Variovorax paradoxus: one gene and its partner. Each later gene encodes a partner of the first gene's protein in a complex. Links are inferred from orthologs where the notes say so. Each region holds a gene or a part of one and is shown in the gene's direction. Other genes may lie near its edges.

Region 1 (14,946 bases):
CGATGGACACGACCACCAAGCGTGAGATCGCCGCCACCGCAGCCCGCCTCGTCGTCGAGGAGGGGCTGGAGTACGGCCCGGCCAAGCGCCGGGCGGTGCGCGACCTTGGGCTTTCGTCGCGCACGGCACTGCCGAACAACGACGAGGTCGAGGCCGAAGTGCGTGACTACATCGCGCTTTATTGCGCCGATACCCAGCCGCAGGAGCTGCATGCGCTGAGGTTGCTCGCGCTCGAATGGATGGAGCGCATGGCGGCGTTCCGGCCGCACATCGGGGGAGCCGTCTGGCACGGCACGGCCACCCGGCTGTCAGACATTTATATTCAATTGTTCTGCGATGATTCCAAGTCGGCCGAAATTGCCCTCATCGACCATCATGTGGACTACGAGCCGCGGATGGTTACCGGGTTTCACGGTGAGCAGGTCGAGGCCTTGAGCGTGCATGCCGCGAGCCGCGCGCTCGGCGAGGAGATTGGAGTCCACCTGCTGGTCTACGATCTCGACGACCTGCGCGGAGCGCTCCGGCCCGACGCCCAAGGGCGTACGCCGCGCGGCGACCTGGCCGCGCTGCGCCGGCTGATTGAAAGAGAAAAGGACAAGTGAATGATTTCTTCGCCCACACGGCGGCGCCTCATGTATGGCGGCGTGGCGGTTGCGGCTGCAGCGGCGGGCCTGGGCGGCGCATGGTGGCGTGAGCGCGGGAGCGGCAGCAAGGGCGAAGCTCTCGACGCGGCTTTCTGGGCACAGCGTTTCGACCGCCCGGAAGGCGGCGAACTGGAGTTTTCCAAGCTTCGCGGCAAGCCGCTGCTGCTGAACTTCTGGGCGACCTGGTGTCCGCCGTGCGTAGAAGAAATGCCGATGATCGACCGCTTCTTCCGCGAAAGTAGCGGCAACGGATGGCAAGTCGTAGGCTTGGCTATCGATCAGCCGAGCGCCGTGCGCAAGTTCCTCCAGAAAACGCCGGTCAGTTACCCGGTCGGATTGGCCGGTTTGCAGGGCACGGAACTGGTAAAAAGCCTGGGCAACACAGCAGGCGGCCTGCCGTTCACGCTGGTCTTGAGCGGGGACGGTACTGTCGCGGCTCGTAAAATGGGCAAGCTTGAGCCCGCCGATCTGGACGGTTGGCGGCGTGAACTCGTTCACGGTTAGAATCAGATACACCTCGGCATTCGCCGCCAATCGCTAAAGATCAACGATTTTTAGCCAAGTTACATCCTATTGACCGGCAAAGTCGGCACTGGAGCCCCATGGATCTGCGCAAACTGAAGACACTGATCGACTTGGTGTCTGAATCCAATATTTCCGAACTGGAAATCACCGAAACCGAAGGCAAGGTTCGCATCGTCAAAGGCGGCGGCGCTGCCCCGGTGCAATATGTACAGACCGTGGCGGCACCTGCTGCTGCCGCTCCCGCAGCCGGTGCTCCGGCAGCGCCTGCGCTTGCCAGCGCACCGGCCGCCGAAGCCGCGCCCACGGGCCACGCAGTCAAGTCGCCCATGGTCGGGACCTTCTATCGGTCGTCCAGCCCCGGCGCACCGGCGTTCGTCGAAGTCGGCAGCAAGGTCAACGAGGGCGACACGGTCTGCATCATCGAAGCGATGAAGATCCTCAACGAAATCGAAGCGGACAAGTCCGGCACGATCACCCAGATCCTCGGCGAAAACGGTCAGGCAGTCGAATACGGCCAGCCGCTGTTCATCATCGAGTGACCATGTTCAAGAAGATCCTGGTTGCAAACCGGGGGGAAATCGCCCTCCGGATCCAGCGCGCCTGCAGCGAGCTCGGCATCAAGGCCGTGATGGTCTATTCCGAAGCGGACCGCGACGCAAAGTACGTCAAGCTGGCGCAAGAAGCCGTGTGCATCGGCCCGGCACCGTCGTCGCTGAGCTACCTCAACATGCCGGCGATCATCTCGGCGGCCGAGGTCACCGACGCCGAAGCGATTCACCCCGGCTACGGTTTCCTGAGCGAAAACGCCAACTTCGCCGAGCGCGTGGAGCAAAGCGGTTTCCAGTTCATCGGCCCGACGCCCGACAACATCCGCACGATGGGTGACAAGGTCTCGGCCAAGCAGGCCATGATCAAGGCCGGCGTGCCTTGCGTGCCCGGCTCCGAGGGCGAGCTGTCCGACGACGCCGCCACCAACAAGCGCATTGCGCGGGCCATCGGCTATCCGGTCATCATCAAGGCCGCGGGCGGCGGCGGCGGCCGCGGCATGCGCGTGGTGCACACCGAAGCGGCACTGGTCAACGCGATCCAGATGACCAAGGCGGAAGCCGGCGCTGCTTTCAACAATCCGGCCGTGTACATGGAGAAGTTTCTCCAGAATCCGCGCCACGTTGAAATCCAGATCCTGGCCGACAAGCACAAGAACGCGGTCTACCTGGGCGAGCGCGACTGCTCCATGCAGCGGCGCCACCAGAAGGTGATCGAGGAATCGCCGGCGCCCGGCATTCCGCGCAAGCTGATCGAGAAGATCGGCGAGCGCTGCGCGGCGGCCTGCAAGAAAATCGGCTACCGCGGCGCCGGCACTTTCGAGTTCCTGTACGAAAACGGCGAGTTCTATTTCATCGAAATGAACACGCGCGTGCAGGTGGAGCACCCGGTGACCGAGTTCACCACCGGCATCGACATCGTGAAGACGCAGATCATGGTGGCGGCGGGCGAAAAGCTGCCGTTCACCCAGCGCCAGATCGAAATGCGCGGCCACGCGATCGAGTGCCGCATCAACGCCGAAGACGCCTGGAAGTTCACGCCGTCGCCGGGCCGCATCACCATGTGGCACCCGCCGGGCGGCCCCGGGGTTCGCGTGGATTCGCATGCGTACACCAACTACTTCGTCCCGCCCAACTACGACTCCATGATCGGCAAGATCATTGTGTATGGCGACACGCGCGAGCAGGCCATGGCGCGCATGCGCACGGCGCTGAACGAAACCGTGATCGAAGGCATCCAGACCAACATTCCGCTTCACCGCGAACTGATGGTCGACGCCAAGTTCATGAGCGGCGGCACTAACATCCACTATTTGGAAGAGTGGCTGGCGGCGCACAAGCGCTGAGCAGCACCCGACGCCACCATGTTTGAACTTCGCCTGATGGCGCCGGAAGACCGGGTCGAAATGCTCAGCGACGCGCTCGACGCACTCGACGCGCTGAGCGTGTCGGTGGAAGATGCCGACGCGCAGACCGATGCCGAGCAGGCGCTGTTCGGCGAGCCCGGCATGCCGCCGCCCAAGGAGGGCTGGCAGCGGTCGCGCGTCATCGCGCTGTTCGCCGACGAAGCACTGGCCAAAGAGGCTGCGTCGGTGCTCGCGCTGCAGGACTTCTTCGAAGGCTGCGCGCTGCTCGGCGTGGCGCCGGTGCCCGACCAAGACTGGGTGCGGCTCACGCAGTCGCAATTCGCGCCGGTCGAGATCACGCCCGAATTCTGGATCGTGCCCACCTGGCATGAGCCGCCCGAGCAAGCCAGGCAGTTGATCAGGCTCGACCCGGGGCTCGCCTTCGGTACCGGGACGCATCCCACCACGCGCATGTGCCTGCGCTGGATCGCGAAGCAGGGCGAAGGTGCATTCAGCGACCAGCGCGTGCTCGACTACGGCTGCGGCTCAGGCATTCTTGCCATTGGCGCGGCAAAGTTCGGCGCAATCGATATCGATGCCGTCGACATCGACGAGGCCGCCGTCTCGTCGACACGCCTCAATGCCGAAGCCAATGGCGTGCGTCTGAATGCCGGCCTGCCGGAAGCGGCCAAGGGCAACTACAACACGGTGCTGGCCAACATCCTCGCGACGCCGCTCAAGGTGCTTGCGCCCTTGCTGCGCAGCCACGTGGCGCCGGGCGGGTCGCTTGTGCTCGCCGGCATTCTCGAGCGGCAGGCCGACGAGCTGAAGCAGGCCTATGCGCCCTATGCCGCGCTCGAGGTGAGCGACAGCGAGGACGGCTGGATCCTGATGACGGCTCGCTGCTGAGCAGCGCGGCCGGGATTTCGCACCGCCGCGCACCGCTCGCGGGGCGGGGGCCCGACCCTACAATCGCCCGGTCATGAGCCTTGTCACGCGTTGCCCCGCCTGTGCCACCACCTTCAAGGTGGTGCGCGACCAGCTTCGCATCTCGGATGGCTGGGTGCGTTGCGGCCGCTGCAGCAATGTCTTCGACGCCACGCTCGATCTGCACGAGGCGCCAGACGGCGTCCCGGGTCCGGCAGCTACACCTCCGCCTCCAACGGAGCCTTCCGCAAAGGCCGAAGCGGAGTTCGCGTCGGAGTCTTCGCATACCGCGGAAGACGCGGACTTCTTCGACGACGAACCTGAGCATATTGAACCGTCGGACGCTGTCCCTTCGTCGCCGCCGGAAGAGACTGACGAGCTTCTGCCGCCGGCACCGCTTCCCGAGACCAGGCCCGCACCTGGGAATGCGCCAAGTCCCGCAGCCGCCACGCCGTCCGCAACGGCCTTCGTCCTGCCCGCGCACGGAATCATTGCCGACGAACTGTGGTCCGACTTCGAAGCCAATGAGCCCGAATGGCGGCCTCCGGCAAGTTCGCTGCCGCCGTTTCCGAACATCGACCTGAATCTTGCGGCACCGCCTTCGCCGCCGCCACCACCGCCGCCTCCATTGCCGGCCTTGCGCATCAAGGCCCGCGAAATGGCGGCGTCTGCCAGCGTCGAAGACGAAAAGCACGAGGCCGCACAGGACCGCGACCAGGTGCAGATGCAAAAGGCGCTGCGCCGGGCTCGCATCAAGTCGGCCAAGATCGCGAGTGCCAAGGCGCGCGACGAACGCAGCGCCGCAAAGGCGGCGGGCTCGATGGTGCGAGAGGCGAGCGAACCCGATGCGGATTCGGGTCCCTTGCCGCTCCCTGCGCCGATTCACGAAGCAGAGGACTCGGACAGGGCTCCTTTCTCCGGTGACGAGAAGGTGGACCGTGGCACCGAAGGGTTCTGGCAGCGCGGCGTCGTGCGATTCGCGCTTTGGTTCTTGGCCGTGCTGGCAGTCCTGCTGTTCGCAGTGCAAGTGTTGCATCACGAGCGCGACGGCATCGTGGCCCGCCAACCGAACCTGCGCCCGGCGTTTGCTGCGATGTGCCGGTTCACCGGCTGCGAGCTCATGGCGTTGCGCCAGATCGGCGACATCGTGATCGAAGGCGCGGCCTTCGCGCGCGAGAAAACCGGCAACAACGACTACCGGCTCAGCTTTACCTTGCGCAATGGCGCGATGGTTCCGCTGGCCATGCCGGCCATCGAGCTTTCGCTGCTCGATACCCAGGAGCGGGCAGTGGTGCGCCGCGTACTCACGGCTTCGGACTACGGTGCGCCGGCGGTGCTCGCGGCGCGTTCCGATCAGGCCGCGTCGCTCCCGCTCACGCTGTCGGCAACGGAGTCGGCAACGCTGCCGCCCATTGCCGGCTACCGCGTGGAAGCGTTCTATCCTTAGGCAGGGTTCGCGCCCGCGCCTTGTTCATTTCATCCCTTCACCTTCAACCAACGGCTCACCATGGCAGCAGTGATTTGCGGTTCCCTCGCGTTCGACACCATCATGACTTTCGAGGGCCGGTTTGCCGACCAGATCCTTCCGGACCAGCTGCACATTCTCAATGTGTCGTTCCTGGTGCCGGGCCTGCGGCGTGACTTTGGGGGCTGTGCCGGCAACATCGCCTACAGCCTCAACGCGCTGGGCGGCACGGCATTGCCGATGGCCACGCTCGGAAGCGACGGAGCCGACTACCTGGAGCGCCTGCGTACGCTGGGCATCAGCACCGAGTTCGTGCGCCAGCAGGGCGACACCTTCACCGCGCAGGCGATGATCATGAACGACGTCGACAACAACCAGATCACGGCGTTTCATCCCGGTGCAATGCAGCAGGCGCATCTCACGAAGATCGCCGCCCGCGAAGACATCCGCGTCGGCATCATCGCGCCCGACGGCCGCGAAGCGATGCTGCAGCATGCCGAGCAATTCGCCGCCGCCGGCATTCCGTTCGTGTTCGATCCGGGCCAGGGCCTGCCGATGTTCGATGGCGAGGCGCTCAAGCACTTCATCGACCTGGCAAGCTGGGTGGTCGTCAACGACTACGAGGGAAAGATGCTCTCGCAGCGCACCGGCTGGGGCCTGGCCGAAATTTCCAAGCGCGTGCGCGGCCTGGTCGTTACCTTGGCGGCCGAAGGCTGCGAGGTGTGGACCGACGGTGAGCGCGAGCACGTGCCGGGTGTGACGCCGACCGCGGTGGTCGAACCCACCGGCTGCGGCGATGCATGGCGCGGCGCGCTGCTTTTCGGTCTGGAAAAGGAATGGCCGCTTGCGCAGTGCGCGGCACTTGGCAACCGCATCGGTGCGCTCAAGATCGCGCAGCGCGGGCCTCAGAACTATCAGATCGACAAGAAGGCGCTGGGCCTCTGAGCCGCCCGTCGCTCGCTCGCCTTCGCGGGCGGCGCGCATAAAAAAAGCCCGGCACCGTGAGGTGCCGGGCTTTTTGCCGTCAAGGCCGCTGAGAAGCTCAGGGCTTGCTGGCCGTCGGAAACGGCCAGGCTGCCTGCGGGTTCAGCGTCGTTTGCGCAGCAGGAGCAGGCGCTGCGGCAGGTGCTGCCTTTGCGGCCTTCTTCGCAGCAGGCTTCTTGGCAGCAGCGGCAGGCTTGGCAGCGGGCTTTTTCGCGGCTTTCTTGGCCGCAGCCTTTTTGGCAGGAGCCTTCTTGGCGGCAGCCTTCTTCGCAGGGGCCTTCTTGGCAGCGGCCTTCTTCGCCGGAGCCTTCTTCGCCGCCGCCTTCTTGGCAGGAGCCTTCTTCGCTGCGGCCTTCTTCGCCGGAGCCTTCTTGGCAGCGGCCTTCTTTGCCGGAGCTGCCTTCTTGGCGGCTACCTTCTTCGCAGGCGCCTTCTTGGCGGCTACCTTCTTGGCAGCGACCTTCTTGGCCGGCGCCTTCTTCGCTGCTACCTTCTTGGCGGGAGCCTTCTTAGCGGCCGCGACCTTCTTTGCCGGAGCCTTCTTTGCAGCGGCTTTCTTAGCCGGCGCTTTCTTTGCAGTTGCCATTTCTATTTCTCCTTGATCAAGTTGAAAAAATCAACCTATTGAAGCACTCCGCGCACGTTGGTAGCGCAAAGCGATTCATGGCGTTGGAATCTGTGCTCCAGCACCATGAACACCTGAGCCCTCGTCCATGCCGCGCTCTTCGGCGCGATCGGTGGCAAGGGCAATTCTTGAATTCATTAATTCTTATCGGAAAGATTCAATCCCAGGAGAGCGCGCCACCCGACTGGTACTCGATCACGCGGGTCTCAAAGAAATTGCGCTCTTTCTTCAGGTCAATCATTTCGCTCATCCAGGGGAACGGGTTTTCCTCGTTCGGGAAGAGCGTTTCGAGGCCGATCTGCTGTGCACGCCGGTTGGCAATGTAGCGCAGGTAGCCCTTGAACATGGAGGCGTTCATGCCGAGCACACCGCGCGGCATGGTGTCTTCGGCGTATTTGTACTCGAGCTCGACGGCCTTCATGAAGAGGGCCTTGATCTCGGCCTTGAACTCGGGAGTCCAGAGGCCGGGGTTCTCGAGCTTGAGCTGGTTGATCAGGTCGATGCCGAAATTGCAGTGCATCGACTCGTCGCGCAGGATGTACTGGTACTGCTCGGCGGCGCCGGTCATCTTGTTCTGGCGGCCCAGCGCAAGGATTTGCGTGAAGCCGACGTAGAAGAAGAGACCTTCCATCAGGCAGGCGAACACGATGAGCGACTTGAGCAGCGTCTGGTCGGTTTCGTGCGTGCCGGTCTTGAAGTGCGGGTCGCTGATGGCGTCGATGAACGGGATCAGGAACTGGTCCTTCTCGCGGATCGACGGCACTTCGTTGTAGGCGTTGAAGATCTCGCTCTCGTCCAGGCCGAGCGACTCGACGATGTACTGGTACGCGTGCGTGTGGATCGCTTCCTCGAAAGCCTGGCGCAGCAGGAACTGGCGGCACTCGGGCGCCGTGATGTGGCGATAGGTGCCCAGCACGATGTTGTTGGCGGCCAGCGAGTCAGCGGTCACGAAGAAGCCGAGGTTGCGCTTGACGATGCGGCGCTCGTCTTCGGTCAGGCCGTTGGGGTCTTTCCACAACGCGATGTCGCGCGTCATGTTCACTTCTTGCGGCATCCAGTGGTTGGCGCAAGTGGCGAGGTATTTTTCCCAGGCCCACTTGTACTTGAACGGCACCAGCTGGTTGACGTCGGTCTGGCCGTTGATGATGCGCTTGTCGGAAGCCTTGACGCGCTGCGCTGCGACGGGGGCCGTGGGTTGTGCAATCGACGAAGTCGGAGCGTCCACCGGTCGGCCTGCGGGCAAGCCGCTGGTCGATGCGTGGTGTTGCTGCAATCCTTGTTGCATATCCTTTGGTAAGGAGGGCTTGACTTCTTCGTCCCAGGTCAACATAGAAAAATCCAATGCTCAATTATCGGAGCAACGATGTGAGTTGCAAAGTGCTCGTTCACGTCGCGCTCCATTTATGTGGTTGTTATGTTGCTCTCATGCATCGCGCGATGTCAGTCAATGCCGTGATCGACTGAGGGTTCGCGCGTTGTGCATGGACCTCGCTCGCTTCACCGACGCGTCATTGGCATGCTTCGCAAGTCGGATCGTCCACGCCGCAGAACGCGATGTCGGTTGCAGGAATCGCGTTCATCTGCGCCTTTGCTGCAGCAGCTGCTGCGTCGAGTGCGCTCATGCCCGACGGTGCATCGCTGCCCGACGACACCGCATTGAGGCGGCCCGATTGCACGGTGGATTTTTCGGCGTGCGTCGCGCTCTGCGTGCGCAGGTAGTAGGTGGTCTTCAGGCCGCGCAGCCATGCGAGCTTGTAGGTGTCGTCGAGCTTCTTGCCCGATGCGCCGGCCATGTAGATGTTGAGCGACTGCGCCTGGTCGATCCACTTTTGGCGACGCGAGGCGGCTTCGACGAGCCACGTGGTTTCCACTTCGAACGCGGTGGCGTAGAGCGCCTTCACGTCTTGCGGCACGCGGTCGATCGGACGCAGCGAACCGTCGAAGTGCTTCAGGTCCATCACCATCACGTCGTCCCACAGGCCCAGGCGCTTCAGGTCGCGCACCAGGTAGTGGTTGATCACGGTGAACTCGCCCGACAGGTTCGACTTGACCGAGAGGTTGCCGAAGCAAGGCTCGATGGAGGCGTCGACGCCGATGATGTTCGAGATGGTCGCGGTCGGTGCGATGGCCACGCAGTTGGAGTTGCGCATGCCGTCGGCCTTGATCTTCTGGCGCAGCGCGTCCCAGTCGAGCGTGGCCGAGCGGTCGACCTCGACATAGCCGCCGCGTGCTTTTTCAAGCAGGTCGAGCGTGTCGATCGGCAGGATGCCCTTGTCCCACAGCGAGCCCTTGTAGCTCGAGTACTTGCCGCGTTCCTTGGCCAGCTCGGTCGAGGCCCAGTAGGCGTGATAGCAGATGGCTTCCATCGACTCGTCGGCAAACTGAACGGCTTCTTGCGATGCGTAGGGAATGCGCAGTTCGTACAGCGCGTCCTGGAAGCCCATCAGGCCCAGGCCGACCGGACGGTGGCGCAGGTTCGAGTCGCGCGCCTTCTTCACGGCGTAGTAGTTGATGTCGATCACGTTGTCGAGCATGCGCATGGCAGTCGAGATCGTCTTCTTGAGCTTTTCCTGGTCGACCTTGCCGTCCTTCAGGTGCTGCAGCAGGTTCACGGAACCCAGGTTGCAAACGGCGGTTTCGGTGTCGCTGGTGTTCAGCGTGATTTCGGTGCACAGGTTCGACGAGTGAACCACGCCGGCGTGCTGCTGCGGCGAGCGCACGTTGCAGGCGTCCTTGAACGTGATCCAGGGATGGCCGGTCTCGAACAGCATTGTGAGCATCTTGCGCCACAGGTCCGACGCCTGGATGGTGCGGGCAGGCTTGATCTCGCCGCGCGCGGCCTTTTCTTCGTAGGCGACGTAGGCCTTTTCGAAGTCGGCGCCGAACAGGTCGTGCAGGTCGGGCACGTTGGAGGGCGAGAACAGCGTCCAGGTGCCCTTTTCCATCACGCGGCGCATGAAGAGGTCGGGAATCCAGTTGGCCGTGTTCATGTCGTGCGTGCGGCGGCGGTCGTCGCCGGTGTTCTTGCGCAGTTCCAGGAACTCCTCGATGTCGAGGTGCCAGGTTTCAAGATACGTGCAGACCGCGCCCTTGCGCTTGCCGCCCTGGTTCACCGCCACGGCGGTGTCGTTCACCACCTTGAGGAACGGCACCACGCCTTGCGATTCGCCGTTGGTGCCCTTGATATGGCTGCCCAGCGCGCGCACGCGGGTCCAGTCGTTGCCCAGGCCGCCTGCAAACTTGGAGAGCAGGGCGTTTTCCTTGATCGACTCGTAGATGCCGTCCAGGTCGTCGGGCACGGTGGTCAGGTAGCAGCTGGAAAGCTGCGAGCGCAGCGTGCCGGCGTTGAAGAGCGTGGGCGTGCTCGACATGAAGTCGAACGACGACAGCACTTCGTAGAACTCGATGGCGCGGGCTTCGCGGTCGATTTCGTTCAGCGAGAGGCCCATGGCCACGCGCATGAAGAAGGCCTGCGGCAGCTCGATGCGCGACTTGCGCACGTGCAGGAAGTAGCGGTCGTACAGCGTCTGCAGGCCAAGGTAGTCGAACTGGTTGTCGCGCTCGGCCTTGAGCGCCGCGCCCAGGCGGGGCAGGTCGTACTGCAGCAGCTTCTCGTCGAGCAGTTCGTTCTCGACACCCTTCTTGATGAACTGCGGGAAGTAGTCGGCGTAGGTTTGCGCGCGCTCGGCGGGCATGACTTCGCGACCGATGATTTCCTTGAAGATCGTGTGCAGCAGCAGGCGGGCGGTCGCGAAGGTGTAGTCGGGGTCCTTCTCGATGAGCGTGCGGGCGGCCAGGATCGAGGCCTTGTACACCTCGTCGAGCGGCACGCCGTCGTACAGGTTGCGCATCGTCTCGGCGACGATCGGCGCGGCGCTGATGCCGTCGCCCAGGCCTTCGCAAGCCGATTCGATCAGGCCCTTGAGTTCGTTCAGGTCGAGCGCCACGCGCTCGCCGCGGTCCAGCACGTGGAGCAGCGGCGCGGCCGGCGCTTCCTGCGTGCCTTGCTTGGAACGCTCTTGCGTGCGGCGTTCGCGGTACAGCACATAGGCACGCGCGATTTCGTGGTGGCCGCCGCGCATCAGGCCGAGCTCGACCTGGTCTTGCACGTCTTCGATGTGGAAGGTGCCGCCGCCCGGACGCGAACGGACCATCGCGCGGATCACGCCTTGCGTGAGGGCGTCGACCGTTTCACGCACGCTGGCCGAAGCCGCGCCCTGGGTGCCGTGCACCGCCAGGAAGGCTTTCATCATCGCGATGGCGATCTTGTTGGGTTCGAAGGGAACCACGGCGCCGTTGCGGCGGATGATCTGGTAGTGCGCAAGGTTCTGGCCGGTGGGCGAGCCAGCAGTGTCTCGTTGCTGCTGCTGCGGCGTCGAGGGAACGGCACGCGGGGTCGATGGGGTGTTCAGGGCTGTTTGCATTCGCTTCCTCTCGGTGTGGCAATTCTTGTTGGGTGGCAATGCCTTGGCGGGGCATTGCGCCGGTGCGTGATGACCGGACGGAAGACACTATATCTAGGGTGCGAAGCGTCTACAACCACTAGATGTAGTGTTTTTTGAGATATTCAACACAGTGGCGTATTTGTTTGGGCGCGGCACTCGGCCAGCGATGCCCCATGAATACTGGCCTATGGTCGCGCAACCCGCGCGGGCTGTGGCTTGCAAGCGGATTTGGGCCTGCAAGGCGCATGGTTGCTGGAGGCGCGCTCTGGATTTTAGAGATTGCTGCGGCGCAAGAACGCCGCATCGCATACCGCCGGCCGATAAAAAAAATTAGAGCGGCAGCACCTGTTCGGGGAACATCCGCGGACTCCAGCCGAGCTGGCCGCGCAGCAATTGCCAGTCGAAGCCCGCGCCCGGATCCTGTTTGCGGCCCGGTGCAATGTGCTCGTGGCCCGCGATGAACGCGATGGCGTAGTGCTGCGCAATCGCTGCGCAAAGGCTGGCCAGCGTTTCGTATTGGGCCTCGTCGAAGGGCTGGCCTTCCAGGCCTTCGAGCTCGATGCCGATCGAATCGTCGTTGCAGTTTTCGCGGCCGCGCCAGGACGACACGCCCGCATGCCATGCGCGGTCGTCGCAGCTCACGAATTGCCAGAGTTCGCCGTTGCGCCGCACATAGAAGTGCGAGGAAACCTCGAGGCCGCGAATGGATTGGAAGTAGGGATGCGCGTCCCAGTCGAGCTCGTTGGTGAAGAGTTGCTGCACCGCATTGCCGCCATATTCGCCGGGCGGCAAGCTGATGGAGTGCAGCACGATCAGGTCGGTCTGCGCGCCTGTCGGTCGCGGGCCGAAATTCGGCGATTGCAGCGCCTTTGCAAAGCGGTACCAGCCGGCGCGCCAGAGGCCGTCGCCGCCGCTCGCGTTGGCCGCTGATGCTTCAGTCGTCGGCATTGCTCGCGGTGCCTTCTTCGCCATTGGGCGTGGTGATGCCCAAGCGCGCGATGCGATAGCGGATCTGGCGCAGGCTCATGCCGAGCCGCGCGGCGGCCGCGGTGCGGTTGAAGCCGCTTTCATGCAGTGCGCGCACAAGAATTTCGCGCTCCTGCTGGTCGAGGTAGGCCTGCAGGTCGGACGGCAAGGGCGGCGGCGCGGTCTTGGGTTCCACGAAGGATGCGGCTGCGGGCGCCGCAGCGGCGGGCGGTTCGCCGTCGTCCGGCGGCGGAGAAGGCGAGGGCGCCGAAGCCGCAAGCCCCGCGACGGCGGGTTGCCCGCCTCCCATCAGGTCCAGGTGCAATTCGTCGCCGTCATTGAGTGCCACCGCCCGGTGCAGCAGGTTCTCGAGTTCGCGCACGTTGCCGTGCAGCGGATGCTGCGCAAGACGCTGCAGCAGGTCGGCGGAAAGATGCGGCACCGGCAGCCCGCCGTCATGCGCGATGCGCGCAAGCAATGCAGCGCACAGCGCCGGCAGGTCTTCGCGCCGGTCGCGCAGCGCGGGCACCGCAATCTCGATCACGTTGAGCCGGTAGAAAAGGTCCTGGCGGAAACGGCCGGCGTTGACTTCTGCGTGCAGGTCTTTGTGGGTGGCGCTCACGATGCGCACGTCGACTGCGTCTTCCTGAGTGGAACCGATGGAACGCACGCTGCGCTCCTGGATTGCCCGCAGCAGCTTGGACTGCATGGCCAGCGGCAGGTCGCCGATTTCGTCGAGAAACAGCGTGCCGCCGCGCGCGGCCTGGAAGTAGCCGTCGCGGTCTTGCGACGAGCCGGTGTACGACCCCTTGCGCGCACCGAAGAATTCGGCTTCGAGCAGGTTCTCCGGAATGGCGCCGCAGTTGACCGCGACGAACGGGCCGTCGCTGCGCTGGCTGCAGGCGTGTACGGCGCGTGCCACCAACTCCTTGCCGGTGCCCGATTCGCCGCGCACCAGCACGGGCGCCATGCCGCGCGCAACCTTGGCGATGCGCGACTTGACCAGGCGCATCGGCTCCGAGTTGCCCACCAGGCGTTCGAGGGCCGCGATGCCGCCGCCTGGAACGACGGGGGTGTCGCCCGCACGTTCGCCTTGCGCCGCCGGTGCCGCTTTCGTGGCCTTGGCTGGCGCGGCCTGCTGTGCTTGAACGGCCGATGCGACCACGGCGCGAAACTGCTTCAGGTCGACCGGCTTGGTCAGGTAGTCGAAGGCGCCGGCTTTCAGCGCCTCGACTGCGTTTTCGGCGGAGCCATAGGCTGTCATCACCACGCAGCGCTCGGTGCGCTGGTCTTTCTGGATGCGGTGGATGATTTCCATGCCCTGGCCGTCGGGCAGCCGCATGTCGGTGATCACCGCATCGAATTGGCCGGCCTCCAGGTGCTCCCACGCTTCCGAAACGCTGCCCGCGGCTTCCACGCGGTAGCCCTCGCGCAGCAGCGTGAGTTCATACAGCGTGCGCAGGTCGGGCTCGTCGTCGATGACGAGGATGTTGGCCGGGCGCTGCAGCGAAGGAGGGATGGGAGTGGTCACGGCGCTATTGTGTCAGCCGGTTTTCGCTGGGGGCGAAGCTGACGAAGAATTCGTTGCCCTCGGGTCCGCCCGCGACAAGCGCCCGGCGCTCGTAGCCGATGGTGGCGCCATGGCGCCTGCACAGTTCGCGGCACAGGAACAGGCCGAGCCCGCTCGATCGGCTTTCGGACGAGAAAAACGGCTCGAACAAATGGCGCTGCACCGCCGGTTCCAGGGGTGCGCCGTCGCTCCACACTTGCAGGCTCGGGCGGGCTGAGCTGCCGCGCTGCATGGTGGTGACGACCTGGATCGAACCCTCGCGCTTGCCGGCGTAGCGCGCCGCGTTGTCCAGCAGGTTCACGAGCAGCCGGCGCAGGTGCTCGACGTCGAAGCGCACTTCGCTGTCGGCGGCATCGAGGGTGATCAGAACGCCCTGGCGCTGCGTCTGGCGCACCCACTCTTCGGCGAGTGCGCGTACCGCGGGGTCGAGCACGACCTGCTCGCCCAGCGAAAGCACGCGCTGCTGGCGTGCTCGCGAAACGTCGAGCACGTCGTCCACGATGCGCGCGAGCCGCTGTGCGTTGTGCTGCACCATGCTTGTCAGCTTGCGGTGCGCGGGATCGGTCAGGTCTTCGTTGAGCAGCGCGCTGGCCTGCGTGATGGCGGCCAGCGGGTTGCGGATTTCATGCGCCACCGCGGCCGACATGCGGCCCATTGCGGCCAGCTTTTCGGTGCGGATGCGGGCCTCGATTTCGCGCAAGTCCTGAAGGAACATCACGCACAGGCTGTCCACGCGCTGGTCGCTGGTGGGCGTGAGCCGCGTGCGCACCCGCACTTCGCGCGCCGCGCCGCGCGCTTGGGCCACCGGAATCTCTTCGGATTGCGGCGCGCGGCGTGCGAAGGTCTGGCGCGCCAGCGCGGCAAGCGCGTGCCATGCGGGCTGCGTGTGCAACGCGAACGGAAG
Region 2 (14,861 bases), 3.9 Mb from region 1 along the record:
TTGCGTCTTGGCTGACAGGATTCGCACCGGGGCGTCGGTACGTTGTGCATCGGAGGTCCGAGGTCGGGCCGCCTTTTTCAACGACTTCAGGAGATCCGTCATGAAGAAAATTGCCGCGCTGATTACCGTCGCCTTCGCGTTCGCCGTGCCCCTCTCCGGCTGCAACACCTTCCGGGGTGCCGGCCAGGACATCCAGAAGGGCGGCGAAAAAGTAGAAGACGCCGCCAAGAAGCGCCAGTAAGGCACCGCCCCGGGTCTTCCAAGACCTCCGCAGGCGCCTCGGGGACTCGCCCCCCGCCTGCAAGCACACTGACGCACGCCCCGCCCCTTCGCCTGCAAAGGCAAGGAGCGGGGCGTTTTGCCATTGCGGAGCAACAAAGCTCATGCGCATTCGAGCCCGGAGACCGCGGCTCCTCGCTTCAGGGCAACAAACCCATCGCAGATGACGATGGCAAGTTGATCAAAACCCAGAGAAAATGGCGAACTCATCGCCAGATGCGATGCCCAACACCCCATGAGCACTTCGGAACGCAATTTCGCCCGACGCATCGACCTCACATCGCTGCAATTGTTCGTGGCCGTCTGCGAACTCGGCAGCATCGGGCGGGCGGCGGAACGCGAATTCATTGCCGCCTCGGCCATCAGCAAGCGTCTGTCCGACCTGGAAGCCACGCTGGGCACAACCCTTCTCTACCGCCACGCGCGCGGGGTCGATCTTTCGCCCGCGGGCGAAAGCCTGCTGCACCATGCGCGCTCGGTGCTCTACAGCCTCGAGAAGATGCAGGGCGAACTCAGCGAATACGCCGAGGGTGTGCGCGGCCATGTACGAGTGCATGCCAACATATCGGCCATCGTGCAGTTTCTTCCCGAAGACCTCGGCGCCTTCACGCGCGAGCACGACGCAATCAAGATCGACCTGGAAGAGCACCTGAGCAACGAAGTGGTGCGCGCGGTGCAGGAAGGCGCCGCCGACCTCGGCATTTGCCACATTCCCGACGGCACGAACGAGCTGCAGACGCTGCCCTACCGCCACGACCGGCTGGTGCTGATCGTGCCCGCCGGACATCCGCTTGCAACGCAAGGTTCGATCGATTTCACGGCCTCGCTCGACTTCGACCACGTCGGCCTGCACACCAACAGTTCGATCTACGTCGCCATGCACCAAGCTGCGGTTGAAGCGGGCCGCAGCGTCAAGCTGCGCATCCACGTGACTGGCCTGGATGCCATGTGCCGCATGATCGACAACGGCCTGGGCATCGGCGTGATGCCGCAGCGTGCATTCGAACTGCTGCAGGCCGGCATCGGCAGCCGCCTGTGCAGCGTGGCACTGAACGACGCCTGGTCGAACCGCGAAATCCGGCTGGTGGCGCGCGACTTCTCCACGCTGCCGGTGGCCGCGCGCACGCTGGTCAACCACTTGCACACGCCGGCGGGCGCACACGATGCGGCCGAGCCGATTGCCGCATAGAAAACAAGACAATCCACTTCCCCCACGAAAGACAAGAGACCGACATGGCACGCACGCTCTACGACAAGATCTGGGACGAACACGTCGTCCACACCGAGGAAGACGGCACCGCCATCCTCTACATCGACCGCCACCTGGTGCACGAGGTCACCAGCCCGCAGGCCTTCGAGGGGCTGCGCGAGGCCGGCCGCAAGCTGTGGCGCATCAGCTCGGTGGTGGCCACTGCCGACCACAACACGCCCACCACAGGCTGGGAGCGCGGCTACGAAGGCATTGCCGACCCCACAAGCAAGGAGCAGGTCACCACGCTCGACAAGAACATCGCGGAGTTCGGCGCCGCGGCATTCTTTCCGTTCCTGAGCAAGCGCCAGGGCATCGTGCACGTGATCGGCCCCGAATCAGGCGCCACACTGCCCGGCATGACCGTGGTCTGCGGCGACTCGCACACCTCCACGCATGGTGCATTCGGCGCACTGGCGCACGGCATCGGCACCAGCGAAGTCGAGCATGTGATGGCCACGCAAACGCTGCTTGGCAAGAAGGCGAAGAACATGCTGGTGAAGGTCGAAGGCAAGCTGCCATTCGGCTGCACGGCCAAGGACATCGTGCTCGCGATCATCGGCAAGATCGGCACTGCGGGCGGCACGGGCTACACCATCGAATTCGCGGGCTCTGCCATTCGCGACCTGAGCATGGAAGGCCGCATGACGGTCTGCAACATGGCCATCGAGGCCGGCGCGCGCGCGGGATTGGTGGCGGTCGACGAAAAGACCATCAACTACATCAAGGGCCGCCCCCTCGCACCCACGGGCGTGGAATGGGACCAGGCCGTGGCCTACTGGCGCACGCTGCAGTCCGACCCCGACGCGAAGTTCGACACCGTGGTCGAGCTCGACGCAACGCAGATCCAGCCGCAAGTGACTTGGGGCACATCGCCCGAAATGGTGGTCGACATCAACGGCCGCGTGCCCGATCCCGACAAGGAAAAGGACGCCAGCAAGCGCGGCGCCATCGAGCGCGCGCTGGTCTACATGGGCCTGGAGCCGAACAAGGCGATGAACGACATCTTCATCGACAAGGTGTTCATCGGCTCGTGCACCAACAGCCGCATCGAGGACATGCGCGAAGCCGCCGCCGTGGTGAAGAAGCTCGGCCAGAAGGTAGCCAAGAACGTCAAGCTCGCAATGGTGGTTCCGGGCTCGGGCGTGGTGAAGGAACAGGCCGAGCGCGAGGGGCTCGACCTGATCTTCAAGGCTGCGGGCTTCGAATGGCGCGAGCCCGGCTGCTCGATGTGCCTGGCCATGAATGCCGACCGCCTCGAGCCCGGCGAGCGGTGCGCATCGACCAGCAACCGCAACTTCGAAGGCCGCCAGGGCGCCGGTGGCCGCACCCACCTCGTGAGCCCGGCCATGGCCGCCGCCGCCGCGGTGCACGGCCACTTCGTCGACGTGCGCACCTTCGCCTGAGCAAGAAAGACAAGAGAGATTCACATGCAGAAATTCACCGTGCACAAGGGCCTTGTCGCCCCCATGGACCGCGAGAACGTCGACACCGACGCGATCATTCCGAAGCAGTTCCTCAAGTCGATCAAGCGCACCGGCTTCGGCCAGAACCTGTTCGACGAATGGCGCTATCTGGACGCCGGCTTTCCGGGCCAGGACCCGGCCAGCCGCAAGCCGAACCCGGACTTCGTGCTGAACCAGCCGCGCTACGCCGGCGCATCGATCCTTTTGGCGCGCAAGAACTTCGGCTGCGGTTCGTCGCGCGAACATGCGCCGTGGGCGCTCGACCAGTACGGCTTTCGCGCGATCATTGCGCCGAGCTACGCCGACATCTTCTTCAACAACAGCTTCAAGAACGGCCTGCTGCCGATCGTGCTGCCTGAAGCACAGGTGGCGCAGCTGTTCGACGAGACCTTTGCCTTCCCCGGCTATTCGCTGACCATCGACCTGGAACGCCAGGTGGTCGTGAAGCCCGACGGCGGCGAGTTCGCTTTCGACGTGCAGGCCTTCCGCAAATATTGCCTCATCAACGGTCTTGACGACATCGGCCTGACGCTGCGCCACAAGGACAAGATCAAGGCTTTCGAGGCCGAGCGGCTGGCGCAGAAGCCATGGCTTGCGCACACGATGATTGCCTGAAGCTTCGCATCTCCAATTTCAAACCTCAGACCAACTTATGAAAATCGCAGTTCTCCCGGGTGACGGCATCGGCACCGAAATCGTGGCCGAAGCCATCCGCGTGCTCGACGCGCTCGACCTCTCGTTCGAAATGGAAACTGCGCTGGTCGGCGGCGCGGCCTACGAGGCACATGGCCATCCGCTCCCCGATTCGACGCTGAAGCTCGCGAAGGAGGCCGACGCGGTGCTGTTCGGTGCCGTGGGCGACTGGAAGTACGACAAGCTCGACCGCCCCCTGCGCCCCGAGCAGGCGATTCTCGGCCTGCGCAAGAACCTCGGCCTGTTCGCCAATTTCCGCCCGGCCATCTGCTACGAGCAGCTGGTGGACGCATCGAGCCTCAAGCCCGAACTCATCGCGGGCCTGGACATCCTCATCATTCGCGAACTGACCGGCGACATCTACTTCGGCCAGCCGCGCGGCCGCCGCACCGCCGTGGACGGGCACTTTCCGGGCGCCGAAGAAGCCTTCGACACCATGCGCTATTCGCGCCCCGAGGTCGAGCGCATCGCCCGCGTGGCTTTCGAAGCCGCCCGCAAACGCAACAAGCGCGTGACCAGTGTCGACAAGGCCAACGTGCTCGAAACCTTCCAGTTCTGGAAGGACGTGGTGACCGAGGTGCACAAGGACTATCCGGACATCGAACTCGACCACATGTACGTCGACAACGCCGCCATGCAGCTGGTAAAGGCGCCCAAGAAGTTCGACGTGATCGTCACCGGCAACATGTTCGGCGACATCCTCTCGGACGAGGCGGCCATGCTCACCGGCTCCATCGGCATGCTGCCCTCGGCGTCGCTCAATTCGAGCAACCAGGGCCTGTACGAGCCCAGCCACGGCAGCGCCCCCGACATTGCCGGCAAAGGGGTTGCCAATCCTTTGGCTACAATACTGTCCGCTGCCATGATGCTCCGCTTTTCACTCAACCAAGCCGAAGCTGCCGACCGTATCGAGTCGGCGGTCAAGCATGTGCTCGCCTCGGGGCTGCGCACGGGTGACATCTGGTCAGAAGGTACGAAGCGCGTCGGCACCCGTGAGATGGGCGACGCGGTTGTTGCAGCAATCACCAAAAAGACGATTACCGGCTAACCGCAGCCCGCTTCGTCACGCCCCTCCCCGGCTCGACGAGTCGGGGGCAAAAAAGACAATTTCTTTCTTTTTCACAAGGGCAAACTGAAATGGCGAACGCATCTCAACCTCTGGTCGGCCTCGTAGGCTGGCGCGGCATGGTCGGCTCGGTCCTGATGGACCGCATGCAGGCCGAAGGCGACTTCGGGCTCATCGAGCCGCTGTTCTTCTCGACCTCCAATGCCGGCGGCAAGGCCCCGGCAATGGCCAGGAACGAGACCGCGCTGAAGGATGCGAACGACATCGACGCACTGAAGAAGTGCGACATCATCATCACCTGCCAGGGCGGCGACTACACCAGCGAGGTGTTCCCCAAGCTGCGCGCCGCCGGCTGGAGCGGCCATTGGATCGATGCCGCTTCCACGCTGCGCATGAACAACGACGCGGTCATCGTGCTCGACCCCGTCAACCTGCCGGTCATCCAGAACGCGCTCACCAACGGCGGCAAGAACTGGATCGGCGGCAACTGCACCGTGAGCTGCATGCTCATGGGCGTGGGCGCCCTCTACAAGGCCGGCCTGGTCGAGTGGATGACCAGCATGACGTACCAGGCGGCTTCTGGCGGCGGAGCGCAGCACATGCGCGAACTGCTGACGCAGTTCGGCACCTTGAACGCCGAAGTGCGTGCCCTGCTGGACGACCCGAAGTCGGCCATCCTCGAAATCGACCGCAAGGTGCTGCACAAGCAGCAAAACCTGGGCGCGGCCGAAACCGCCAACTTCGGCGCCCCGCTCGGCGGCTCGCTGATTCCCTGGATCGACAAGGACCTGGGCGACGGCATGTCCAAGGAAGAATGGAAGGCCGGAGCCGAAACCAACAAGATCCTGGGCCAGGGCGCGGGCTTCGGCACCGCCGCCGTCCCGGTCGACGGTTTTTGCGTGCGCGTTGGTGCCATGCGCTGCCACAGCCAGGCATTGACCTTCAAGCTCAAGAAGGACGTGCCGCTGGCGGACATCGAAGCCATGATCGCAGCCGACAACCAGTGGGCGAAGGTTGTGCCGAACACCCGCGAGGCTACCCTCAAGGACCTCACGCCTGTGGCAGTCACGGGCACCATGGGCATTCCCGTGGGCCGCATCCGCAAGCTTGCAATGGGCCCTGAATATGTCGGCGCTTTCACAATCGGCGACCAGCTGCTGTGGGGCGCGGCCGAACCGCTGCGCCGCATGCTGCGCATCTTGCTCGAGGCTTGATGGGGGCACGCCGGCTCCCCCAAAGCCCGAAATGTTGCTCTTCAGCAACAGAAGATGTGTGCGTAAGTATGCGCGTACTGGGTAGAACAGGCGCACCGCCTTGTCAGTACCCGGTGTTGGTGCTAACGTCCTCTTACAATTTCTGGGCCTGAGCCGCCCCCTATCAGCATGACAAGACATCTGTTGCCCGCGGCCCGCCCATCGGCCGCTCGCCCTTCTCTGCCCCTGAAAGGCCTTCGCCTTTCTGTCCTTGGTGCCGCCATGGCGGTCGCCTTGGGCGTTGCGAGCACCGATGCGAGCGCTTTTGCACTGGGCCAACTGAAGGTGCAATCGGCACTGGGCGAGCCCCTTCGCGCTGAAATCGACGTCACCGAAATGGCGGCCGCCGAAGCGGACAGCCTGAAGATCAACGTTGCCAGCGCCGACGCCTTCAAGAACGCGGGCGTTCCGTACAACGCGGCCCTGAGCGACGTAAAGGCGACGCTGCAGCGCCGCGCCGGCGGGCAATACGTGGTTCGCCTGACGGGCACCCGCCCGCTCAACGACCCGTTCATCGACCTGTTGCTCGAAGCCAATGGCTCGTCGGGCCGCATGGTGCGTGATTACACGGTGCTCCTCGACCCACCAGTAACCCGCCAGGCCGCACCCAGCGCCCCGATTTCTCCTTCCACGCCGCAGATCAGCACGCCGCCGGCGGAGCGCCCGGGGCAGGCTGCGGTCCGTGCTCGGCGTGAGCGCGCCCCTGTCGCGCCCGTTACGGCACCGCCGGCAACCGCGCCGGCGCCTGCTGCATCGCCTGCACCAGCCTCCAGCGCTGCGACACCGATCCGTCCGACAAGCGGCGAACAGGTCACGGTGCAGCGCGGCGATACCGCCAGCAAGATCGCCGGCGCCCACAAGTCCGCCGACGTCTCGCTCGACCAGATGCTGGTGGCACTCCTGCTCTCCAACCCCGATGCTTTCATCGGCGGCAACGTCAACCGCATCAAGGCCGGCGCGGTGCTCGACCTGCCGAGTGCAGCCGAGGCCGGCGCCATTCTTCCAGCAGAAGCGAAGCGCACCATTACCGCGCAAAGCCGCGACTTCGGCGCCTACCGCCAACGCCTGGCAGAGAACGCGCCCACCGCCAACGTGGCCGCTGCCGGCCGCAATGCGTCGGGCAGGGTGCAAGCCAATGTCGAAGACCGCAACGCCACCGCAAGCGCACCCGACAAGCTGACGATTTCCCAAGGCAGCGCGGCTGCCCGTGCGGCCGACGAGAAGGTCGCGCAGGCACGCCAGGCGCGGGAGAGCAACAACCGCGTTGCGGAGCTTTCGAAGAACATCAACGACCTGGCCAAGCTCAAGGCGGCCACAGGTTCTGCCGCCCCAGCCGCAGGCGCGGCGGCAGCTCCGGCACCGGCTACCCCGGGCATTCCCGTTCCCAATCCGGGCGTAGCGGCCACGGCCTCGCCGACGGTGACCAGCCCGGCACCGGCTGCACCCGCCACTGCCGCGGCGCCTGCTGCGCCCGCCGCTCCGGCAACAACGCCGGCTGCTGCCCCGGCACCCGCAGAAACGGCCACGCCCGCCACGGCGGCAATGCCCGCAGCCTCGGCTCCCGCCGCTGCGGCACCTGATGCCAACGCAACGGCTGAAACCATGCCCGGCGCTCCCGCTGCGGCCGCCAGCGCCGCCGCACCCGCACCAGCCCCCAAGCCGGTGGTAAAGGCCGCCCCGCCGCCGCCGCCAGTCGAACGCAGCTTCTTCGACGAGTTGATGGACAACCCGCTGATGCTGGCCGGCGCGGCGCTGATCGCGCTGCTGATCGGCTTCCTGCTTTACCGCGTGCTGGGCCGCCGGCGCGAGGAAATGAGCGAAAGTGTGTTCCTCGAAAGCCGCATTCCCAAAGACTCGTTCTTCGGCGCCAGCGGCGGCGAATCGGTCGACACCAAGCACCGTGGCGATTCCACCGTCTCGTCGCTGTCGTACTCGCCGAGCCAGCTCGATGCCGGCGACGTCGACCCCGTGGCCGAAGCCGACGTGTACCTTGCCTATGGCCGCGACCTGCAGGCCGAGGAAATCCTGCGCGAAGCCCTGCGCGTCAATCCCGACCGCACGGCCATTCACCTCAAGCTGCTCGAAATCCACGCCAAGCGCCGCGACGTCCGCGCTTATGAAGGCCTGGCCACCGAAGTGCACAAGCTGACCAACGGCACCGGCTCCGACTGGAACCGCGTGGTCGAAATGGGCAAGGACCTCGATCCGGGCAATCCGCTTTACGAGTCGGGCACGGCCCGGGGCGGCGTGAGCGCGGCCGAAAGCGCCGCATTTGCCGGCGCCCTGGCCACCGCGGCCAAGCCTGCTGCCGCAACGCCTCCGGCTGCAGCGCCCGCCCCCGTGGCAGCGGCTGTCGCTGCGCCGGCCTTCGTGCCTTCGGTCGCACCGCTGGACTTCGATCTGGACCTGAGCCAGCCCGCGGCACTCGCGCCAAGCCCCGCTCCGGTAAGCGCCAGCCTGCCGAAGACGGCCTACGCGCCCGCCGCTGCCGCCCCGCTGTCCAACGGCCATGCACACGCGCCGGCACCGGTCGACTTGGAAAACGATTTCGACACCGCTCCTGGCGCGCTGGCCCCGATCGGCCGCCCTGCTGGGCTGAACGACGCCAACGACAACACCCGCCCAGCCACGCTGCGCAGCGCCGACAGCCTTCCCGCAGATTCCGGCTTCATCGAATTCGACATGAGCGCACTGGCCGGCCTTCCCGCCCGTCCGGTAGCCGGCACCGCCGAAGCCACCCGCCCTGCTGCAGCCATGCCGCAAGACGACGGCGACGACAGCCCGCACGCGGTCAAGCTGTCGCTGGCCCGCGAGCTGCAGGCCATCGGCGACGTCGAAGGCGCCCGCTCGCTGGTGGAAGAAGTCGAAGCCGAAAGCGCCGGCGACCTCAAGTCGCAGGCAAGGCAACTGCTCGCCGAGCTGCGCTGAGCGGCGTCTCTTCCCGTTCCTGAATTCGTGAGGCTGGCGCTAGGCATCCGCTACAACGGCCAGGCGTACGAGGGCTGGCAGAGCCAGCGCTCGGGCCGCACGGTTCAGGACAAGCTGGAAGCGGCGCTCGGCAAGTTTGCCGCACAGCCCATCGGCACGCTGTGTGCAGGCCGAACCGACGCCGGCGTGCACGCGCTCATGCAGGTTGTGCACTTCGACACCCACGTCGAACGCGAACCCTTCTCGTGGATGCGCGGCACCAACCGCTACCTGCCGGACGACATCGCCGTGCAGTGGGCGCACCCGGTGCCCGACGAATTCCATTGCCGCGCCAGCGCCCTGGCCCGCCGCTATCTTTACGTCCTTTCGCAATCGCCCGTGCGGCCGAGCCTCGATTCGGGCCGGGTCGGCTGGTCCATGCATGCGCTCGACGGTGACGCCATGCGCGCAGCAGCCGCCCTGCTGGTGGGCAAGCACGACTTCAGCTCTTTTCGCGCCTCGGCCTGCCAGGCGCGCTCGCCGGTGAAGGATCTGCGGCGCATCGAGATCACGCGCCACGGCGAAGGCGACCGATGCCGCTGGCACTTCGAGTTCGAGGCCGATGCCTTCCTGCACCACATGATCCGCAACCTGATGGGCTGCCTGGTGCGCATAGGCCGAGGCGACGAACGGCCCGAATGGATTGCCGAAGTGCTCGAGGCTCGCAGCCGCAAGGTGGCGGCGCCCACCTTCTCCGCCGACGGGTTGTACTTTCTGGGCCCTTTGTACGACGCCAAGTGGGGTCTGCCGGCCGAGGCCACGCTGCAGGCCGGCGGCGCTCCGTATGATGGGCCGCCATGACGTCGCCGCGCACTCGCATCAAGATCTGTGGCCTCACGCGCGAGGCCGATGTGGATGCCGCTGTGCAAGCGGGTGCCGATGCAGTCGGCTTCGTGCTCTATTCCAAGAGCCCGCGTGCCGTAACCGCCGCTCGCGCCGCGGAACTGGCGTCGCGCCTGCCCCCGTTCATCACGCCGGTGCTGCTGTTCGTCAACGAGGTCGCTCCTGAAGTCGTAGCGTCCCTCGCAGGTGTGAAGGGCTCGATTGCGCAGTTCCATGGCGAAGAAACGCCCGAACAATGCGAGGAAGCCGCCGGCCGGGGCCGCTTTCGCTACATGCGCGCGGCCCGTATTCCACTCGGAGCTGCCGGAGCCGGCTTCGACCTCGTAAAATACGCTTCCGATTACTCCCACGCCCAGGCCATCCTGCTCGACGCCCATGTCGAAGGTTATGGCGGTGGCGGCAAGGCATTCGATTGGTCACTTCTTCCACGCGCCGTCGACGCTCACCTCGTCTTGAGTGGTGGGCTCACACCTGCAAACGTGAGCGATGGCATTCGCATCCTGCGGACGCGCTGCAAGACGCTGTCCGTTGATGTGAGCTCGGGCGTCGAAATCGACGGCCCGGGAAACAAGGGCCTGAAGGACGCCGAGAAAATCCGGCAATTCGTCGCAGCCGTAAGGGCAGCGGACGCCTCGTCCTTCTCCAGTTAGCCGCCGCACCCGATCGTGATTTCGGGCTGCGGCCCAACGATCGAGAACCATGCAAAGCCAATTCCAGGACTACCAGCAACCTGACGCCACGGGCCATTTCGGCAACTACGGCGGCACCTTCGCGAGCGAAACGCTCACCCACGCAATCAACGAGCTGCGCGATGCATACGCCAGGTTCAAGGACGATCCGGCGTTTCTCGCCGAATTCCACTACGAGCTGAAGCACTTCGTCGGCCGGCCCTCCCCGGTCTACCACGCCGCACGCACCAGCCGCGAGATGGGCGGCGCGCAGATCTACCTGAAGCGCGAAGACCTCAACCACACCGGCGCGCACAAGATCAACAACGTGATCGGCCAGGCGATGCTCGCGCGCCGCATGGGCAAACCCCGCGTCATCGCCGAAACCGGTGCGGGCCAGCATGGCGTGGCCACGGCCACCATCTGCGCACGCTATGGCCTCGAATGTGTGGTCTACATGGGCAGCCAGGACGTGAAGCGCCAAAGCCCCAACGTCTACCGCATGAACCTGCTCGGCGCCACGGTGGTACCGGTGGAGTCTGGCAGCAAGACGCTGAAAGACGCGCTCAACGAAGCCATGCGCGACTGGGTGACCAACGTGGAAAACACGTTCTACATCATCGGCACCGTGGCCGGCCCGCACCCCTACCCGACGATGGTGCGCGACTTCCAGAGCGTGATCGGCACCGAATGCATCGAGCAGATGCCCGCCATGCTTGCGGCGCAGGGCATTACCGGCGAAGCCGAAGGCCGGCAGCCCGACGTGGTGGTGGCCTGCGTAGGCGGCGGCAGCAATGCCATGGGCATTTTCCACCCCTACATTCCGTTTGCAGGCACGCGCCTGGTGGGCGTCGAAGCAGCGGGCGAAGGGTTGGACAGCGGCAAGCATTCAGCCTCCATCCTGCGCGGCAGCCCGGGCGTCCTGCACGGCAACCGCACCTACCTGCTGCAGAACGAAGACGGCCAGATCACTGAAACCCACAGCATCAGCGCCGGGCTCGACTACCCCGGTGTGGGCCCGGAGCATGCGCACCTGGCCGACATTGGCCGCGCCGAGTACGTCGGCATCACGGATACCGAAGCGCTCGAAGCATTTCACTACCTGTGCCGCACCGAGGGCATCATTCCGGCCCTCGAATCGAGCCACGCCGTGGCCTATGCAATGAAGCTCGCCAAGACCATGCGGCCGGACCAGTCGATCCTGGTCAACCTCTCGGGCCGCGGCGACAAGGACATCGGTACCGTGGCCGACCTGTCGGGCGTCGACTTCTACGACCGGCCCTCGATGCGCGGCCTGAGCGTGAAGGGAGGCAAGTGATGAGCCGCATTGCCGCCACCTTCGAGGCGCTGAAAAAAGACGGCCGCCGCGCGCTCATTCCTTACGTCACCGCCGGCTTTCCCTTTGCCGACATCACGCCCGAGCTGATGCACGGCATGGTCGAGGCCGGTGCCGACGTGATCGAGCTCGGCGTGCCGTTTTCAGACCCCATGGCCGATGGCCCAGTGATCCAGAAAGCCGGCGAAGACGCACTGGCCATGGGCGTCGGCATGAAGCAGGTGCTCGCCATCGTGAGCGAGTTTCGCAAGAAGGACGCAACCACACCCGTGGTGCTGATGGGCTACGCCAATCCGGTCGAGCGCTACGACCTTGTGCACGGCAAGAAGTCCTTTATCCGCGATGCATCGGCCGCGGGCGTCGACGGCCTGCTGGTGGTCGATTACCCACCCGAAGAATGCGAAGACTTCGCCGCGGAGCTCAAGGCCGCGAACATCGACCTGATCTTTCTGCTGGCCCCCACCAGCACCAGCGAGCGCATGGCACAGGTCGCGCGCATCGCAAGCGGCTATGTCTACTACGTGTCGCTCAAGGGCGTGACGGGCGCCGGCCACCTCGATACGGAGGCCGTCGGCCAGATGATCCCGCGCATTCGCGAGCATGTGAACATTCCCGTGGGCGTGGGCTTCGGCATACGCGATGCGCCCACGGCCCAGGCCGTGGGCTCGGCCGCCGATGCGGTCGTGATCGGCACCAAGATCATCCAGCTGATCGACGGACAGCCGCGCGAAAAGGTTGTGCCCGCGGTGCGCGAATTTCTCGCCGGAATCCGCGAGGCGCTCGACGCCCTGCCCGCAGCTACCCCCAAGAACGCGGCTGGCAGATAATCGCCGTTGCCCTCACCCAGCCCCTTTTCCGCAATGCGGGAAAGGGGAGCTAATCCGGAGTCCTATGAGCTGGCTTGAAAAACTGCTACCCGCCAAGATCGCACAAACCGACCCATCGGAGCGCCGCCAGGTGCCCGAGGGCCTGTGGATCAAGTGCCCCGCCTGCGAGACGGTTCTCTACAAGACCGACCTCGAACACAACCAGAATGTCTGCCCTAGCTGCAGCCATCATCACCGCATTGGCGCCCGCGCACGGCTCGACGCCTTCCTCGACGCCGAAGGCCGCTACGAAGTCGGGCAGGAAGTGCTTCCCGTCGACGCGCTGAAGTTCAAGGACAGCCGCCGGTACCCCGAGCGGCTCAAGGAAGCGCTCGAGAACACCGGCGAAACCGACGCGCTGGTCGTCATGGGCGGCTCGGTCCACAGCATCAGCGTGGTCGTGGCCTGCTTCGAATTCGAATTCATGGGCGGCAGCATGGGCAGCGTGGTCGGCGAGCGCTTCGTGCGCGGCGTCGAAACGGCCATCGAGCAGAAGGTGCCGTTCATCTGTTTCACCGCCACCGGCGGCGCGCGCATGCAGGAAGGCCTGCTGTCGCTGATGCAAATGGCCAAGACCAACGCAGCGCTCACGCGTCTTGCGAAAAAAGGCCTGCCCTACATCAGCGTGCTGACCGACCCGACCATGGGCGGCGTTTCGGCCGGCTTCGCCTTCGTGGGCGACGTGGTCATTGCGGAGCCCAAGGCGCTCATCGGCTTTGCAGGCCCGCGCGTGATCGAATCGACCGTGCGAGTAACTCTGCCTGAAGGCTTCCAGCGCGCGGAGTTCCTGCAGACCAAGGGCGCCATCGACTTCATCAGCGACCGCCGCGAGCTGCGCAAGACCATTGCGAGCACGCTGGCCATGCTGCTGCGTCAGCCGGCCGACGCGGTCATCTGACAAGAATCCTGCCGGAAGGGCCTCAGCCCAGCCGGTAGGCCCAGACCAGCAGGTTGCCCAGCACAATGGCAATCACCTGCAGCACCACGATGGCGGCCAGGGGCGACAGGTCCACGCCGCCAATCAGCGGAATGAATCGCCTGAATGGCCGCACCAGCGGCTCGGCCAATCGCGAGATCAGGTCGAGCAGCATCGGCGATGCCCCCGGTATCCACGACAGCACCGCATAGACAACCAGCAGCGCGGTAAGGCCCGACACTGCGAGCTGCATCAGCCCCACCAGCGACACCAGCGGCAAGGCGGCAATACGCCCCAGGTTGCCGATCAGCAGCCACAGCAGCAGGAACTTCACGATCACCAGCAGCCACGCGGCGATGGCGCTCGCCAGGTCCCAGCGCTTGACCGACGGCACGATGCGGCGCAGCGGCAGCACTATCCAGTCGGTAATCGCAAACACGAAGCGCCCGAGCGGATTGCCGAACGGCACCCGGTGGTACTGCATGTAAAGGCGCAGCAGGCAGGCGCCGCCGAGCAGGCCGACGATCACGTCGAGAAGAAACGAGGGGATCTGGTAGAGCATGGGGCAGGGTCGTGAGCGGAATGCGATGATAGCCATGCAAGGTTCTTCGATGACGACACAGCCCCTTCTGCATTCACTGCCATTGTTCCCGCTCGGTACGGTTCTGTTCCCGGGCGGCGTGCTTCCACTGCGTATTTTCGAAGTACGTTATCTCGACATGGTGGGCAAATGCCGCAAGGCCGATGCGCCCTTCGGCGTGGTCAGCCTCACGAGCGGCAGCGAAGTGCGCAAGGCCGGTGCCGATGCCGAAAGCTTTGCCGCTGTCGGCACGCTGGCCGTCATTCGCGAATTCGAATCACCGCAAAGCGGCCTGCTCCAGATCGAATGCGTCGGCACGCAGCGGTTTCGGGTCCGCCGGACCGAGCTGCAGAAATACGGCTTGTGGGTGGCCGAAGTCGAAGCAGTGATTGCAGACACCGCCATCGAAATTCCCGACGACCTGCAGCACACCGCCACCGCGTTGCGGCGCCTTGTCGACACGCTCGAAGAACGCCGCCGCGCGCAGGGCGCGGAGGCTGTGCGACTGCCCATCGGCGAGCCCTACCAGTTCAACGATTGCGGCTGGGTTGCCAACCGCTGGTGCGAACTGGTGCCCATGCAACTCGAACTGCGGCAACGGCTCATGGAGCTCGAGAGCCCGCTGATGCGGCTCGAGCTGGTCAGCGATCTGCTCGCGCGTGCGGGCATCACTGAATAG

Evidence for each region.
Region 2: the proteins of accC (region 1) and accD are in contact, whole or in part, in a solved structure (PDB 8UXZ), measured with the Escherichia coli proteins. The link is inferred for Variovorax paradoxus from one-to-one orthologs.

What each region holds. Positions count from the first base shown.
Region 1 is NZ_CP123990.1:4,787,268-4,802,213, forward strand. Bases 966-3,885 are described here. They hold accC (acetyl-CoA carboxylase biotin carboxylase subunit), read left to right. Parts: upstream 966-1,710; coding sequence 1,711-3,060; downstream 3,061-3,885. Other genes in these bases: QHG62_RS23015 (TlpA family protein disulfide reductase), read left to right, coding at 966-1,148; accB (acetyl-CoA carboxylase biotin carboxyl carrier protein), read left to right, coding at 1,247-1,708; prmA (50S ribosomal protein L11 methyltransferase), read left to right, coding at 3,079-3,885. Also shown: QHG62_RS23010 (hypothetical protein), read left to right, coding at 3-602; more of QHG62_RS23015, read left to right, coding at 603-965; more of prmA, read left to right, coding at 3,886-3,969; QHG62_RS23035 (zinc-ribbon and DUF3426 domain-containing protein), read left to right, coding at 4,043-5,434; QHG62_RS23040 (carbohydrate kinase family protein), read left to right, coding at 5,495-6,397; QHG62_RS23045 (histone H1-like DNA-binding protein), read right to left, coding at 6,495-7,022; QHG62_RS23050 (ribonucleotide-diphosphate reductase subunit beta), read right to left, coding at 7,219-8,391; QHG62_RS23055 (ribonucleoside-diphosphate reductase subunit alpha), read right to left, coding at 8,570-11,485; 1,6-anhydro-N-acetylmuramyl-L-alanine amidase AmpD, read right to left, coding at 11,837-12,454; QHG62_RS23065 (sigma-54-dependent transcriptional regulator), read right to left, coding at 12,441-14,003; QHG62_RS23070 (two-component system sensor histidine kinase NtrB), read right to left, coding at 14,008-14,946. UniProt on the Escherichia coli protein: This protein is a component of the acetyl coenzyme A carboxylase complex; first, biotin carboxylase catalyzes the carboxylation of the carrier protein and then the transcarboxylase transfers the carboxyl group to form malonyl-CoA.
Region 2 is NZ_CP123990.1:890,892-905,752, reverse strand. The notes cover bases 11,813-14,647. They hold accD (acetyl-CoA carboxylase, carboxyltransferase subunit beta), read left to right. Parts: upstream 11,813-12,711; coding sequence 12,712-13,584; downstream 13,585-14,647. Other genes in these bases: QHG62_RS04225 (LON peptidase substrate-binding domain-containing protein), read left to right, coding at 14,214-14,647; QHG62_RS04230 (YggT family protein), read right to left, coding at 13,607-14,164; trpA (tryptophan synthase subunit alpha), read left to right, coding at 11,813-12,647. Also shown: QHG62_RS04290 (entericidin A/B family lipoprotein), read left to right, coding at 101-241; QHG62_RS04285 (LysR substrate-binding domain-containing protein), read left to right, coding at 515-1,468; leuC (3-isopropylmalate dehydratase large subunit), read left to right, coding at 1,513-2,934; leuD (3-isopropylmalate dehydratase small subunit), read left to right, coding at 2,959-3,609; leuB (3-isopropylmalate dehydrogenase), read left to right, coding at 3,647-4,735; asd (aspartate-semialdehyde dehydrogenase), read left to right, coding at 4,825-5,967; QHG62_RS04260 (FimV/HubP family polar landmark protein), read left to right, coding at 6,229-8,934; tRNA pseudouridine(38-40) synthase TruA, read left to right, coding at 8,962-9,774; QHG62_RS04250 (phosphoribosylanthranilate isomerase), read left to right, coding at 9,771-10,466; trpB (tryptophan synthase subunit beta), read left to right, coding at 10,516-11,802; more of trpA, read left to right, coding at 11,802-11,812; more of QHG62_RS04225, read left to right, coding at 14,648-14,861.